Regions from separate parts of the Ferdinandcohnia sp. FSL W7-1320 genome, predicted to be linked through region 3. Evidence: riboswitches for the same ligand, from Rfam matches in the RefSeq annotation. Region 3 holds a riboswitch; each other region holds the start of a gene.
What was found. A riboswitch is a leader RNA that binds a small molecule or an ion and turns the genes downstream of it on or off. The one in region 3 is predicted to bind S-adenosylmethionine.
Positions count from the first base shown of each region.

Region 1 (4,251 bases), 810 kb from region 3:
TGCTCTGCCAGCCTTGATTGCTTCTTCACGTAGTTTCTTGACGGAATGCTTAGCTGCATTTTTAGTCGGTGCCCCAATAAAAATTAATTCCGCATGTTTACCAGCAAAAGCCCGCCCCTTACTAGAAGTTCCGGCTTGGTAAAGGACTGGTGTTCGTTGTGGAGAAGGTTCGCAAAGGTGAGCACCTGGAACCTTATAATACTTACCTTCATGATTGATATCGTGAACCTTACTTGGATCTGCAAAAATTCGATTCTGTTTGTCTAGTAAAACTGCATCATCCTCCCAACTTCCTTCCCATAATTTATAGCAGACTTCTAAGTATTCATCGGCAATATCATAGCGCTCATCGTGTTTAATCTGATCTTCCAAGCCCATATTCACAGCGGCACTTTTTAAATATGAAGTTACAATATTCCAGCCTACACGCCCTTTTGTAATATGATCGAGCGTCGACATCCTGCGAGCAAATGTATATGGATGCTCATGAGTAACAGATGCAGTAACCCCAAATCCTAAATGTTTCGTCACCGCTGACATTAACGGTACAACAAGGGATGGATCATTGACAGGTGTTTGTGTACCTTGGCGGATTGCAGCATCTCTTGAACCTTGATACACATCGTATGGCCCTAGTACATCTGCTAGAAATATAGCATCGAATCTACCCTTTTCTAAAAGCTTCGCGAGTTCAATCCAATACTCGCTGTCTTTATAACGATGGGATTGATCCTCTGGATGTGTCCATAGACCTGGGGATTGATGTCCCACACAATTCATATCAAACGCATTTAAATAAATTCTTTTCTTCGTCATTTTCATTAACTCCTCTTCCATTAATTTTTCAAGGCAAAGTCTTTTTTCTTATTTACTGTTTCAATAAAGTAATAAAGCTCTTTTTTCAATCTCACTAACACATTCTCGTCCGTTATTGGGTTGACTACTTGTGTTTTATCGATTTGGCAATCTTGGAAGTACACTCCTTGTTGGCTTTGCCCCTTTAATGCAGCCAATAATGGTTTGAGGCTGAACTCAATCGCAAGTAAGTGGGCTGGGCTTCCACCTGTCATGATTGGTAATACTGTTTTCTGCGACAGCACATCTTGGGGAAGCAAATCTAGTACTGCCTTCAAAATCCCAGTGTAGGCTGCCTTGTATACGGGCGATCCTACAATCACTCCCTCAGCACCTTGAAGGAGTAAAGTCAGATCCTTAAGTGCAGGACTATCAAACCTCAGATTAAAAATGTCCTCAAATGGAATATCTCTAACAGATACATATGTGACCGAGAAACCCTCTTGTTTCAGCTTTTTTCCAACATACTGTAGGACTAAATCCGTTCTAGAACTCTCAGACGGACTTCCTGATAAAATTACGATTTCACCCATTTTAATCATCCTTTCGCTTGTGTCTTTTTTTTATTTAAATGAGTTTAACTTCGGATTATTTGTAAAGAATCCCCTCTTTTCCAAGAAAAAAACGAATAAAAAAGGCATCTTTATCTAAAGCGTCTTTTTTGGACGCTTTGAAAATAAAGATGCCTTTAGTCGTCTAATCGGCACGTTATTTACTTAGTTTTAGTTTGGGTTGATGTGGATTTTTGCAAGGAAAAACGCTTCTTTTCTGTTGCATCGATTTGGGTAATTTCCCCATTGTGAACCGTGATCACAATAGATCCAAAATCCAATTTCTCCAAGGTAGATAAAATATGCTTTACCTTTGATTCATCAAGCTGCGCCATACAACTCCCCCTTGTTCAAGATGTATATGATTCATTGCCATTGGTTGACCAGTATGGCAATCAGTTCTGCGGCTAAAAAATCAAATGCGCCTTGGCGTATTTGCGCCAGATTTTAGGCCCAAAGGAAGTGGGTCATAAAAACGTTGCCACAAGACGTGGCGTTCTTAGTCTTTGATCTTACTGCTCGAAAACTTCCTTTGAAAAATCGTGGCATCCGCCGGAGGCTTTATTTTTATCAGTAGAAGTATGACTTTTACTGATAAAAATAAAAAAGCCCTCTTCTAATAAGAAGAGGGCATACGTGATTATTTTCATACGCTCTTCTTATCTTTCAAGCTTTACGCTTGCTGGAATTGGCACAGTACAATTGTCTGTTGCCGAGGCTTCGATGGGCCAGTCCCTCCACCTCTCTGGATAAGAATAAAATGGTAATTTAGTTGTTGATATATAAATTACACGGAATTTTTGTTTCTGTCAATCGATTTCAGTGAAAATTTTTAAAAGGTAGAAATTTTAGTTATTTTGTCATAGTGTTTATCGTTCTTCTAAGGATTAGGCTGTTTATACACCTTTAAAAAATGTTTATGCTAGGACTTTTGTATATACTTGGAAAAAGTTGATTTAAAATTGCTCCTTTTGATATGACTTTTGGGTACTTTTTGAAAAACAAATATCATAAACGCTTTTTTTCTTATGATTTTTGGATAGAACTGGTAATATCCATAATATAAATGCTGCTTATTGCATGACTTTTGGAAATCACAGGAAAAACCTGCATTATACCATTTGGTGTAAACCCACAAAAAAAGACCTCGAATCATTATATAATTCGCGGTCGCCGTTTATGATATTTTATTAATTTCACAGTAATCGTTCGAGCTCAGCTTTTTCTTCAGTGGACAATATTCTCTCAGCCAATGGAAAAAGCATATTTTCTTCCTTCGCGAAGTGCTGTGTTAAGGTTGCGTACGCTTGGACTGCGTAAACTGTAATAGTTTGTGCATCATATTCATCCATATCCTTTCCCACTAGAGCAGCCTCATCAAGGAAATCTCGTAAATGCTTTTCCGCTTTACGATGCTCATATTCCATTGTACCGATGGTTTGGTCTTTATCACCAAGACGACGGTCCATCATTGGGAACAGTCCTTCATCCTCACGTTTTGAATGTGCATTAAGCTCAATATTAAATGATGAAATCTGCTTGTATAATTCTGAAAACAGTTCAAGCACTCTGGGACCAGATTCGTATTCTATTTCTTCCGTGATCTCATAGAAACGATTCATCATTGCCCTCAATGACTCGTGCTCATCCTTTAATTTTTGCAGCGGAGGACTAAGTAGCTTCACATTTTGATCCTCTATCAACATTCAACTTCACCCCTTCACCAGTCATATGTCACCTTCCTATAGCATACGATAATTGCTCAAAAATTTTAGTGATAGGAATCACTAGGTCGAATCCCCTCACAAACAATGTCCTATATGATGCTTGATGATGATAGATATAATAAACCAAGTAGGCAATCAACTAACGGAAAAGGTTGTCTCTACGATATAGGACTAAGTTTTGTAGATATAGGAGTAAACTTGCGATTTAACGGACGGAGTTTAAAGGATTTAGGACAAATATCTCAATATATCGTACATAACCATCCATAGATTCAGCCATATAAAAAACCTTCCAAGCACTCGGAAGGCCAATTATGAGCTTCAGCAAAGAATTACTATTTCTTTCTTTTTTCTCAGTTGCTTTGTAGTTCTTGAATCGCGTTTGGAATAACATATGTTTCTATTACCTGGTTTAAACAGTGGGACGCGGGACCTGTCCCTGTGTCCCTGGTATGGCGCGAAATTTGTGTCGCTCAATGATTTCTCATAATTCTCTCATTCTCTTTTAATTTTTGTACTGTAGATTACTAGGTAACAACGTTTTATAGGAGGATTTTGAGATGAAGATTGTTATTGTGCCTTCGGGTTTTAAGGAATGTTTAGATGCAGAGGAAGTTGCTTTGGCAATGGAACGGGGTGTGAGGCGCTTTGATACGTCAATTGATCCTGTAGTAATCCCCATGGTTGATGGTGGGGAAGGATTTGTAAAGACTATTATTAGCATTAAAGGTGGAGATTTAATTTATAAAAAGGTAACTGGACCAGTCGGGAAGAAAATCAGTAGTTATTTTGGCTTTTATGAAGAGAGTGGTAGACGTATCGCTGTGATTGAAATGGCAGCCGTAGCTGGGTTGAAGCTAGTGCCTCGTAATCAACGAAATCCGTTAAGAACTACGACCTATGGAGTTGGAGAATTAATAATGGCTGCACTTGATTTCGGTGTCGATCATATCTTAATTGGCTGTGGAGATTCAGGTACTTCTGATGGAGGTGCAGGGATGGCACAGGCGTTGGGGGTTCAGTTTTTAAATAAGGAGCAACAACTCGTCCATATCATGGGAGGCGAGGATTTATTGGAAGTCGACTCACTCAGAACCACGAATATAGATAGTCGATTA
Region 1 covers NZ_JBBPAM010000001.1:4,492,131-4,496,381, forward strand. The annotation lists gene NST91_RS21875 (LLM class flavin-dependent oxidoreductase) at 1-816, opposite strand, end outside; gene ssuE (NADPH-dependent FMN reductase) at 837-1,388, opposite strand; gene NST91_RS21885 (DUF2292 domain-containing protein) at 1,568-1,741, opposite strand; SAM riboswitch class I at 2,063-2,162, opposite strand; gene NST91_RS21890 (hemerythrin domain-containing protein) at 2,603-3,112, opposite strand; gene NST91_RS21895 (glycerate kinase family protein) at 3,694-4,251, shown strand, end outside.
Region 1: another riboswitch for S-adenosylmethionine. It lies ahead of NST91_RS21885 (DUF2292 domain-containing protein); the one in region 3 lies ahead of NST91_RS25315 (aliphatic sulfonate ABC transporter substrate-binding protein).

Region 2 (4,251 bases), 3.1 Mb from region 3:
GCTCGAGCTATTCCTGTAAAACACAAGATCGCAATGACAAAAACAATGATTTTCGTTATAATCGAGTGGCTATATTTTTTCCACTTTATATCCAACACCCCACACCACCTTCAAATATTTTGGTTCTTTCGGATTGATTTCGATTTTCTCTCTGATTTTTCGTATATGAACGGTAACGGTATTTTCCGGGTTAAAGGAGGGTTCGTTCCATACCTTTTCATATATCTCCTCGATTGAAAATACTCTTCCCGCGTTTTCTGTCAGAAGCCTTACAATTTTATATTGCACGGGTGTAAGATGGACTTCCTCGCCATCGACCGTGACCGTTTTACTTTCATCATCGATAATCAATCCCCCAGTCTGAACTATATTGGTTCTCGTATCAAGGCCACCGAAAGTTGTATATCTTCTGAGTTGGGATTTAACTCTTGCAATAAGTTCCAACGGATTAAAAGGCTTCGTCATGTAATCATCTGCCCCAATATTTAGGCCTAATATTTTGTCATGATCCTCTGATTTTGCAGAAAGCATGATTAAAGGAATATTGTTTTCTTTCCGAATTTCCATAGTTGCTCTCATTCCATCCATTTTGGGCATCATCAGATCCATGATAATAAGATGGATTTCCTGACTTTTGATGACCTCGATTGCTTCTAGTCCATTAGAAGCTTTACAAACCGTATAGCCTTCATTCTCTAAGTAAATTCCAATCGCATCGACGATGGCTTGATCATCGTCACAAACCAATATATTCATAACGTTCACTCCTACTTGTGGTGTTCACCATTTCTATCAACTCCTTAGAATTTACTATAAGGAAAGGATATCAATCAAATCTTAACAAACACTGCATGCAAATCTTAAGATTTTCTTATTATTTTGAGATGCAAATCCTAGTCTATCATGAAAATATAGGTGGAAAATAAAAAGAGAACACAGACCTTTGGTTAGGTTTGTGTTCCCCTTCTATTAAAAGATTATGTTTTATATGGTTAATTACTTCTCATCATACGCATTAAGCGCATTTACACTGTGTGCCAAAGCAGAACCTGCTTTTAATGCTACTGCCACGAAAATAGCTTCTGAGATTTCTTCTAAATCAGCACCCGCTTTTTTGGCATTTTTCGTATGTAGGTTAATGCAATACGCGCAACCTGTTGTGTGCGCACACGCCACCGCGATTAACTCTTTCTCTTTTTCTGTTAAGTTTTTCGCCTTAAGAGATTTTGTGTCAAAATCAATAAATGCTTTAAAAGCCTCACCATTTAAATCAGCAAATTCTTTTAGTCTTGCAAAATAAGCCTCTTTATATAGATCTTCATCGCCATTTCCATCATAGGCATTGAGTGCATTCACACCATGTGCTAAAGCGGAACCTGCCTTTAATGCTGTTGCAACAAAAATAGCCTCTGCTACTTCTTCTCTAGAAGACTCATTCTTCTTTGCATTCCCAACATGTAAATCAATGCAATAAGGACAACCTGTAATATGGGCTACTGCAACCGCAATCAATTCCTTTTGCTTTACGGAAAGCTTGCCTGCAGCTAGTGCTTGGCTATCAAACTTTATAAATGATTGAAATGCTTCAGGTGCATATTTTTTCAATTCTGGTAGTCTTCCGAAATATTCCTTTTTGTACAAACTCATCGTAAATCTCTCCCTTAGCAATTTTTTCACCAAATAAAATACAACTTTTCACATTAATTTACTCACCTTAAAATCAAATATCCTTATTTCCAGTGAATAAAATGTAAAAGCCCCTTCCGATGAGGAAGAGGCAATATGTATCCCACACTCATCTTTCAAGCAAATGCTTGCTGGAATTAGCACCTAGTTACATTCTTTGTAACGGTTGCTGCGGGTTCACTGGACCAGGTTCCTCCCCCGACTCTCGATAAGAGATGTCGTATTTTATTTTTGTAATATTTAACAATATTAGCGTACATGAAGTCACATGAGGTTGTCAACTAAAATATCAAATTATTCCGAAAATATATCTAACGGAACTTAATAGATAATGAGCAAAGAAAAACGACATATACATGTCGTTTTTCGATACAATCTAAATGATAAACTACAGAGATTAAAAACTCCCCCTTGTTATCTATCATAGATTTTATATAAGGTTTTTGTTTTCTTTGCGTGGTACATGGCCAAATCAGCATGACGCAAAAGTAACTCCATGTCTACTCCATGTTCTGGATAGAAGACAACTCCAATACTTGTTGAAATTTCAGCAATCGAATTTGAAACGTAGATGGGCTGCTGGATAACCCTCGCTATACTGTTTGCAGTCACACTTATTTCTTCATCATTTTTTCGACCAGGAAGTACGATTGCAAATTCATCTCCACCTATACGATAAACAAGACCTACAGAACCAAGGACTCCAGTTAATCGGGCTGTTACTTTGATTAGTACCATATCACCAGCTTGATGACCAAACTCATCGTTAACCGATTTAAGACCATGCAAATCTAAATACATAATGGTAAACAATGAATCCTTTTCAATCTCTTCCATTAAATCTAAATGGAATTTAAGGCGGTTAGGTAAATCTGTTAAGGTATCATGGTAGGCACGGTACCTGATTAAGTCCTCTTCCTTCTTTTTCTCGGTCACATCCCAGAACACGACTTGGACAGCTGATTCACCGTTTAATTTAGTTGGGATTCCACTTACTTCAACATCAATCTCCTGACCATCTATGCGTACGAATTTTTCATATAAGGTTGGTTCATAAATGCCATTGTCTTCAATATTCTTAATCCTTCTTGATACGATAAGTCGAAAATCCGGGTGAATAATATCATATATTGGAATACCTTCTATCAATTTTTCATCTGTGATTCCTAATAATTGCAAAGCTGCAGGGTTGGCATATTGGATAACACCTTTTTGATGGACTAAAATACCCAATGGGGAATAATCGACTAATTGTCGATAACGGTCCTCACTTTCTTTCAATGCCTGTTCCATTTTTTTTCGTTCCGTAATATTACGATAACTAACTAAAATAGCCCTTTTTTCCATATAAGAGATTGGAACCGCCGATATAACTGCATCAACAATACGGCCATTTTTACTGCGTATTTTCAAATCTAAATCAAGAAGTTGCTTATTTTGATCGATAATTTCTTGGCTCCGAGTTTGAATCAGTTCATGCATGCTAGGATCAATAAATCTCATAATTGACTCCCCAATCATATCTTCAGCAAACGTGTCAACTAGTTTAGCTGCAGACTCATTCGCGTATAAGATAATCTCTCCATCAAATACCAAGATAGGGTCCGGTGAATAATTTAAGAGGTTACGAAACCTTTCTTCACTCTCAAGTAAACTAAGCTGTAAATTCTTTTTATCAGTTATATCAAGAATTTGAGCAATTAGGTAGAACGTTTTATCGTCTTGTTGAAAAATCGAAACGGAAAGAAAAACCCATACTATATTTCCATTTTTATGAAAGTATCTCTTTTCCATTTCATAAGAACTTTTTTTACCTTTTATTAGTTCTTGCACAAATCTAAGATCTTCTTCTAAATCATCCGGGTGTGTAATCTGTTGAAAGGTAAGAGATAATAGTTCCTCTTCTAAATAGCCAGTAATCTTTGATAGTGCTGGATTTGTTTTTATACACTGCCCTTCTAGTGAAAACAAGGCCATGCCTATAGGTGAATAATGAAAAGCTTGTTCAAACCGATTAATAAAATGTAACATTAAATAAACTACCTCTACTATGAAATTTCTATCTTATCGTATAATACCACCAATTCCATATTATCGTTAGTTTTAATTATTTTATGCAACTTATTGACGCTTTTATTTTTAGTAGCTCAACAAAATCAAGAAATTAAAGATGATTATCGTTCTGCTTTTAGAATCCTAAATTGATTCGGGGACATGCCTGTATTCCTCTTAAACACTCGCCAAAAATGAACATGATTGGAATAACCCACTTTTCCTGCAATTTGATTCACTTTCAAGCTTGTATGTATTAAGTATCTTTTTGCTTCATTTATACGGATTGCGTTCAAGTATTCAATAAAACTGCATCCAGTGTATTTTTTAAAAAGTCTACTTATATACTGCTCATTTACATGAAAATGATAGGATAAAACACCAAGTGAAATATCGCTTGTAAAATTGTTATTAATAAATGTAATAATCTTTTCGATTTCATTTTTACCAGTGTTATCTTGTTGTCCCGAAACTTTCATCTTTTCTAAAGGACACGCATCCTCTATCAGTCTA
Region 2 covers NZ_JBBPAM010000001.1:2,230,073-2,234,323, reverse strand. The annotation lists gene NST91_RS11260 (HAMP domain-containing sensor histidine kinase) at 1-95, opposite strand, end outside; gene NST91_RS11255 (response regulator transcription factor) at 70-756, opposite strand; gene NST91_RS11250 (carboxymuconolactone decarboxylase family protein) at 997-1,647, opposite strand; SAM riboswitch class I at 1,793-1,901, opposite strand; gene NST91_RS11245 (PAS domain S-box protein) at 2,101-3,717, opposite strand; gene NST91_RS11240 (AraC family transcriptional regulator) at 3,861-4,251, opposite strand, start outside.
Region 2: another riboswitch for S-adenosylmethionine. It lies ahead of NST91_RS11250 (carboxymuconolactone decarboxylase family protein); the one in region 3 lies ahead of NST91_RS25315 (aliphatic sulfonate ABC transporter substrate-binding protein).

Region 3 (4,251 bases):
CCAGATAAGACACGTAATAAGGTGCTCTTTCCACACCCACTCGTACCTAGTACTCCCACAATTTCACCTTGTTTTGTTTCAAGATTTATATTTTTAAACCCTGTCGTACCATTCGAAAAGGTTCTAGAGACATTTTGAACTGCCAGCATCTAATTCATCCTTTCAGGTCTACTTCACAAAGCTATCCTGCCAGTGAAGAGTTTTTTCCTCTGTTTTCTTCAAAATGGAATCTGTTATTTTACCTAAAATCGCAAATAGTACGATGCTTGCGATGACCGTCTCAGGAGAATAGGAGTTTTGGCCAACAACAAGCAAATATCCAATCCCCTGACTAGCACCCATTAATTCAGCTGCAACGACAAACATCCAACCTAGCCCAAGCCCACTTCGGATTCCAACTAGAAAAGAAGGAAGGGATGCAGGCAATATTACCTTTCTAATTAACTCAAACGATGAAAAATTATAGATTTTCCCTACCTCAATCAACTTTCGGTCAACACCCTGTATGCCTGACACGATGTTTAAATAAACCGGAAAAAATACCCCAACCGCAATTAGTGTAATTTTTGATGGTTCTGCAATCCCCATCCACAAGATAAAAAGAGGTACCCAAGCAAGGGACGGAATCGAACGGAAAGCCTGAATCATCGGGTCTAGTAACTGTTCAGCAATTCTAAAATAGCCGACCAATGAACCAAATATAACAGCAGCAACTACCCCAATGAGAAACCCAAAAAAGATGCGATATAACGTAATCCCAATATGGCCCCACAGACTTCCATCTCCAGCAAATTCAATTATTTTCGCAAGGATAACCGTTGGTGCCGGCATAAGATGACCTTCAAGGACACCAATATGGCTTAAATATTGCCAAACCACGATTAAAATAGCCGGGATGATACTCCCAAGTAGAACTACTTTTAGACTTCCTGATAATACAAACTCACGCTTTGATTTCACCTTAATTTGTCTAGTCAACGCTCCGCCTTTTGTGCTCATTTTACCGTCTCCTATCACGAGGAAGTGCCGTTTTAAAAGAGGCACAATCCCTATTGTTTAATTACGTTTTCCGCAAACGTAGGATTAATCAATTCCTGAACCAGTTGATCCAATTTAACATCTTTTCCGATGATTTCCTGCGCTTGAAGCACCTTACCTGCTTCGGTTAATGCCTCAATTTGTATTTCACCAGGAACAGGATTAGAAAAATCATTTCGTTCATTTAATTGTTTATTAGCAACTTCAATATCAATATTTGCGGACTTTGCCAAAATTTCCGCTGTTTCCTCTGGATTTTCTAAAACCCATTTACGAGCCTTTTCGTAGACCTCAATGACTTTTTCTACGTACTTGGGATATTTTTCCGCAAACTCAGAACGCACATTTAAGGTTCCATACGTATTAAAATCTGCATTGCGGTAAAAAAGGTTCGCATCCGTTTCTAATTCAACTCTTGCCATATGAGGATCTAACCCCGACCATGCATCCACCTGACCAGAAGATAACGCGGCCGCTCCATCTCCATGCTGGAGGTTAACGATTTCAACATCTGATGGACTTAACCCTTCCTCATTAAGGGCGCGTAATAGGAAAATATATGGGTCTGTTCCGATAGTTGCAGCAACCTTTTTTCCTTTTAAATCACTTATATTTTGAATCTTTGAATCTTTATTTGCGACCAATGCTGTCCACTCTGGCTTCGAGTAAATATACACCGATTCAATTGGAGCACCCTTTGCTTTTGCCATTAGAGCCGCTGCGCCTGCAGATGAACTGAAATCCGCACTTCCACTATTTAAAAATTCCAATGCTTTATTACTTCCTTGACTTAGAACAAATTCAACCTTAATTCCCTCTTCTTTGAATGCTTCTTCAGCCCACCCAAACTCTTTTAACACAAGACTCGTAGGCGAATAAAAAGCATAATCTAATGTGATTTTTTTAGGTTTTTCACTTCCTTGACTCGCTTTACTTGTGCTATTCGAACAACCTGCAATTCCAATCAACAGTAATACAGCAATAAAAATAACGCTTATTTTCTTCATGTCTGTACCTCCAGTATTTTTATAGGAAAACTAGGAATAGTACTAATACAACTTCTAACTTGCATATCCTAACGATGAAAAAAGCCCCCTTCTAGTAAGAAGAGGGCTTTTTTCCTCCTCTTATCTTTCAGGTAATTTTACCTGATGGAATTAGCACCTTTTCAAGAATAATCTTGAAGGTTGCCGGGTTTCGTAGGGCCATGTCCCTCCACCGCTCTGGATAAGAGTCCTTTATTAAATTAATACGTTCTAGTTTTACTTTATAAATGGATTATAGAGTGTAAAATACCCAAAGTCAAACACTTTTTGAAAAATTTTCCCTTATTAAAATTTTCGGTGATTATAATCATTCCCTATACAAAACGTTAACTTTGAGACTATAAATACAATCAAAAAACATTTGTGTCATATTTGTGAAGCCCATTGCTTTAATTGAAAATCCATTGTATATTAAGAGTGTAGAAAGTTAGTGAAAAACTTCACAAACTAACTACCCAAGCTGGCAGCTAAAACGATCATATTTTTTTATAACAACTTGTGAATAGTTTCACAATATAAAATAAAAGGGGAGATTAAGATGAGAACATTCTTAAAAGGACCTAAAATGGCAGTTATTTGGACAGTATTACGTGTATGGTTAGGTATTCAATGGCTAGAAGCTGGTTTTCATAAATTGACTGGAGGATTTGACGCAGGTGGATTCCTCCAAGGAGCACTTGCAAAGGCTGGTGGCGAACACCCAGCAGTGGCAGGTTGGTATGCAACATTCCTAGAAGGCTTTGCCGTTCCAAACGTTGATATAATTAACGTACTCATTCCATGGGGAGAAGTTCTAGTTGGACTTGGATTAATCTTAGGTGCTGCAACAATCCCAGCATTAATTGCAGGGGCATTCATGAACCTAAACTTCTTACTTGCTGGAACAGTTAGCACAAACCCAGTACTTTACACATTAGCAGTTATTCTCTTATTCGCAGGCGCTGCAACATACTACTACGGTGTAGATAGATTTGCAGTACCATTCTTAACAAAACGAATTCATGTGAAAAAAGATACTAAAACAGCAACAACCACTGCATAACTAAAAAAAGGAGTTCTACCCGATTTTGGGAGAACTCCTTTTATATTCTACTCATCATCAATCTCGCCGTCACCGATTTCATCTTCCTCTTCAATCTCTTCAATTTCCTCGCCTTCCTCAGGTCTTTCGTCATCCCCACAACCCGCTAAGAAAAACATCGGAAATGCTAATAATAACAGCATGAATAAGCGTTTTATTTGGTTCATTACTTAACCTCCTCGTATAGTAAGTTTATAGTCCTCTTTCGAGGTAATTTCCAATTAAAATATTGTTCTTTGATAATTCTATAGATGTTAGTTCAGATAGTGGGGGGCTAGCCCCCCACCATCTGAAAAAGTTTTCCAAAGGGTGGACTTTTCGTGATGTCCCTAGATAATGGTCTTAGGATCGTTTGGGGGATTTCTATCATCTCCTGTAGCTTTGACTACTACAAAAGTCTGTCTCCCCAGTCCTTGTTCGAACTTCTAACCCGCAGGCTGTTCCCTTTGGCAGCCCATGCTGGAAGTTGCAGCTTCCAGGCAGCTCATGGACCAAAGTGAGTTCTAATACGCGAGGGTGATTGACCGACAAGTACACTGGGGATATCCCGAAGAGTCCTTCCCTTGATCCTAGATTGAAAGGAGGTTAGCCACCATGAAATTATTTGTTGGAATAGACGTTAGCTCTCAAGATATGAAAGCTTGTGTCATGAATTTTGAAGGAAAAGCATTAACTGCTCTCACTGTTGACAACAATTTGACAGGGGCATCTTATCTGAAAGATCTGATTGTCAAGATAGCCCAAAGTAACTCAATTTCCGAGATTCAAATCGGGATGGAGGCCACTTCAGTCTATAGTTGGCATCCTGCTATGTTTTTTCACGAGGATGAATCTCTTAAAGAATTTAAAACAACAGTCTTTACTATTAATCCAAAACTAATTAAAAAATTTAAAGAGTCATATGTTGACCTGGATAAAACAGACCAAGTCGATGCTTGGATTATTGCAGATCGCTTACGGTTTGGACGTCTTCCACTAACGGCGGTCATGCAGGAACAATTTATTGCTCTTCAAAGGTTGACAAGAATGAGATATCATCTCGTTCATAACCTAACGCGAGAAAAGCAATATTTTCTGCAACACTTA
Region 3 covers NZ_JBBPAM010000001.1:5,299,722-5,303,972, forward strand. The annotation lists gene NST91_RS25305 (ABC transporter ATP-binding protein) at 1-149, opposite strand, end outside; gene NST91_RS25310 (ABC transporter permease subunit) at 169-999, opposite strand; gene NST91_RS25315 (aliphatic sulfonate ABC transporter substrate-binding protein) at 1,050-2,045, opposite strand; SAM riboswitch class I at 2,163-2,272, opposite strand; gene NST91_RS25320 (DoxX family membrane protein) at 2,623-3,126, shown strand; gene NST91_RS25325 (hypothetical protein) at 3,174-3,332, opposite strand; gene NST91_RS25330 (IS110 family RNA-guided transposase) at 3,760-4,251, shown strand, end outside.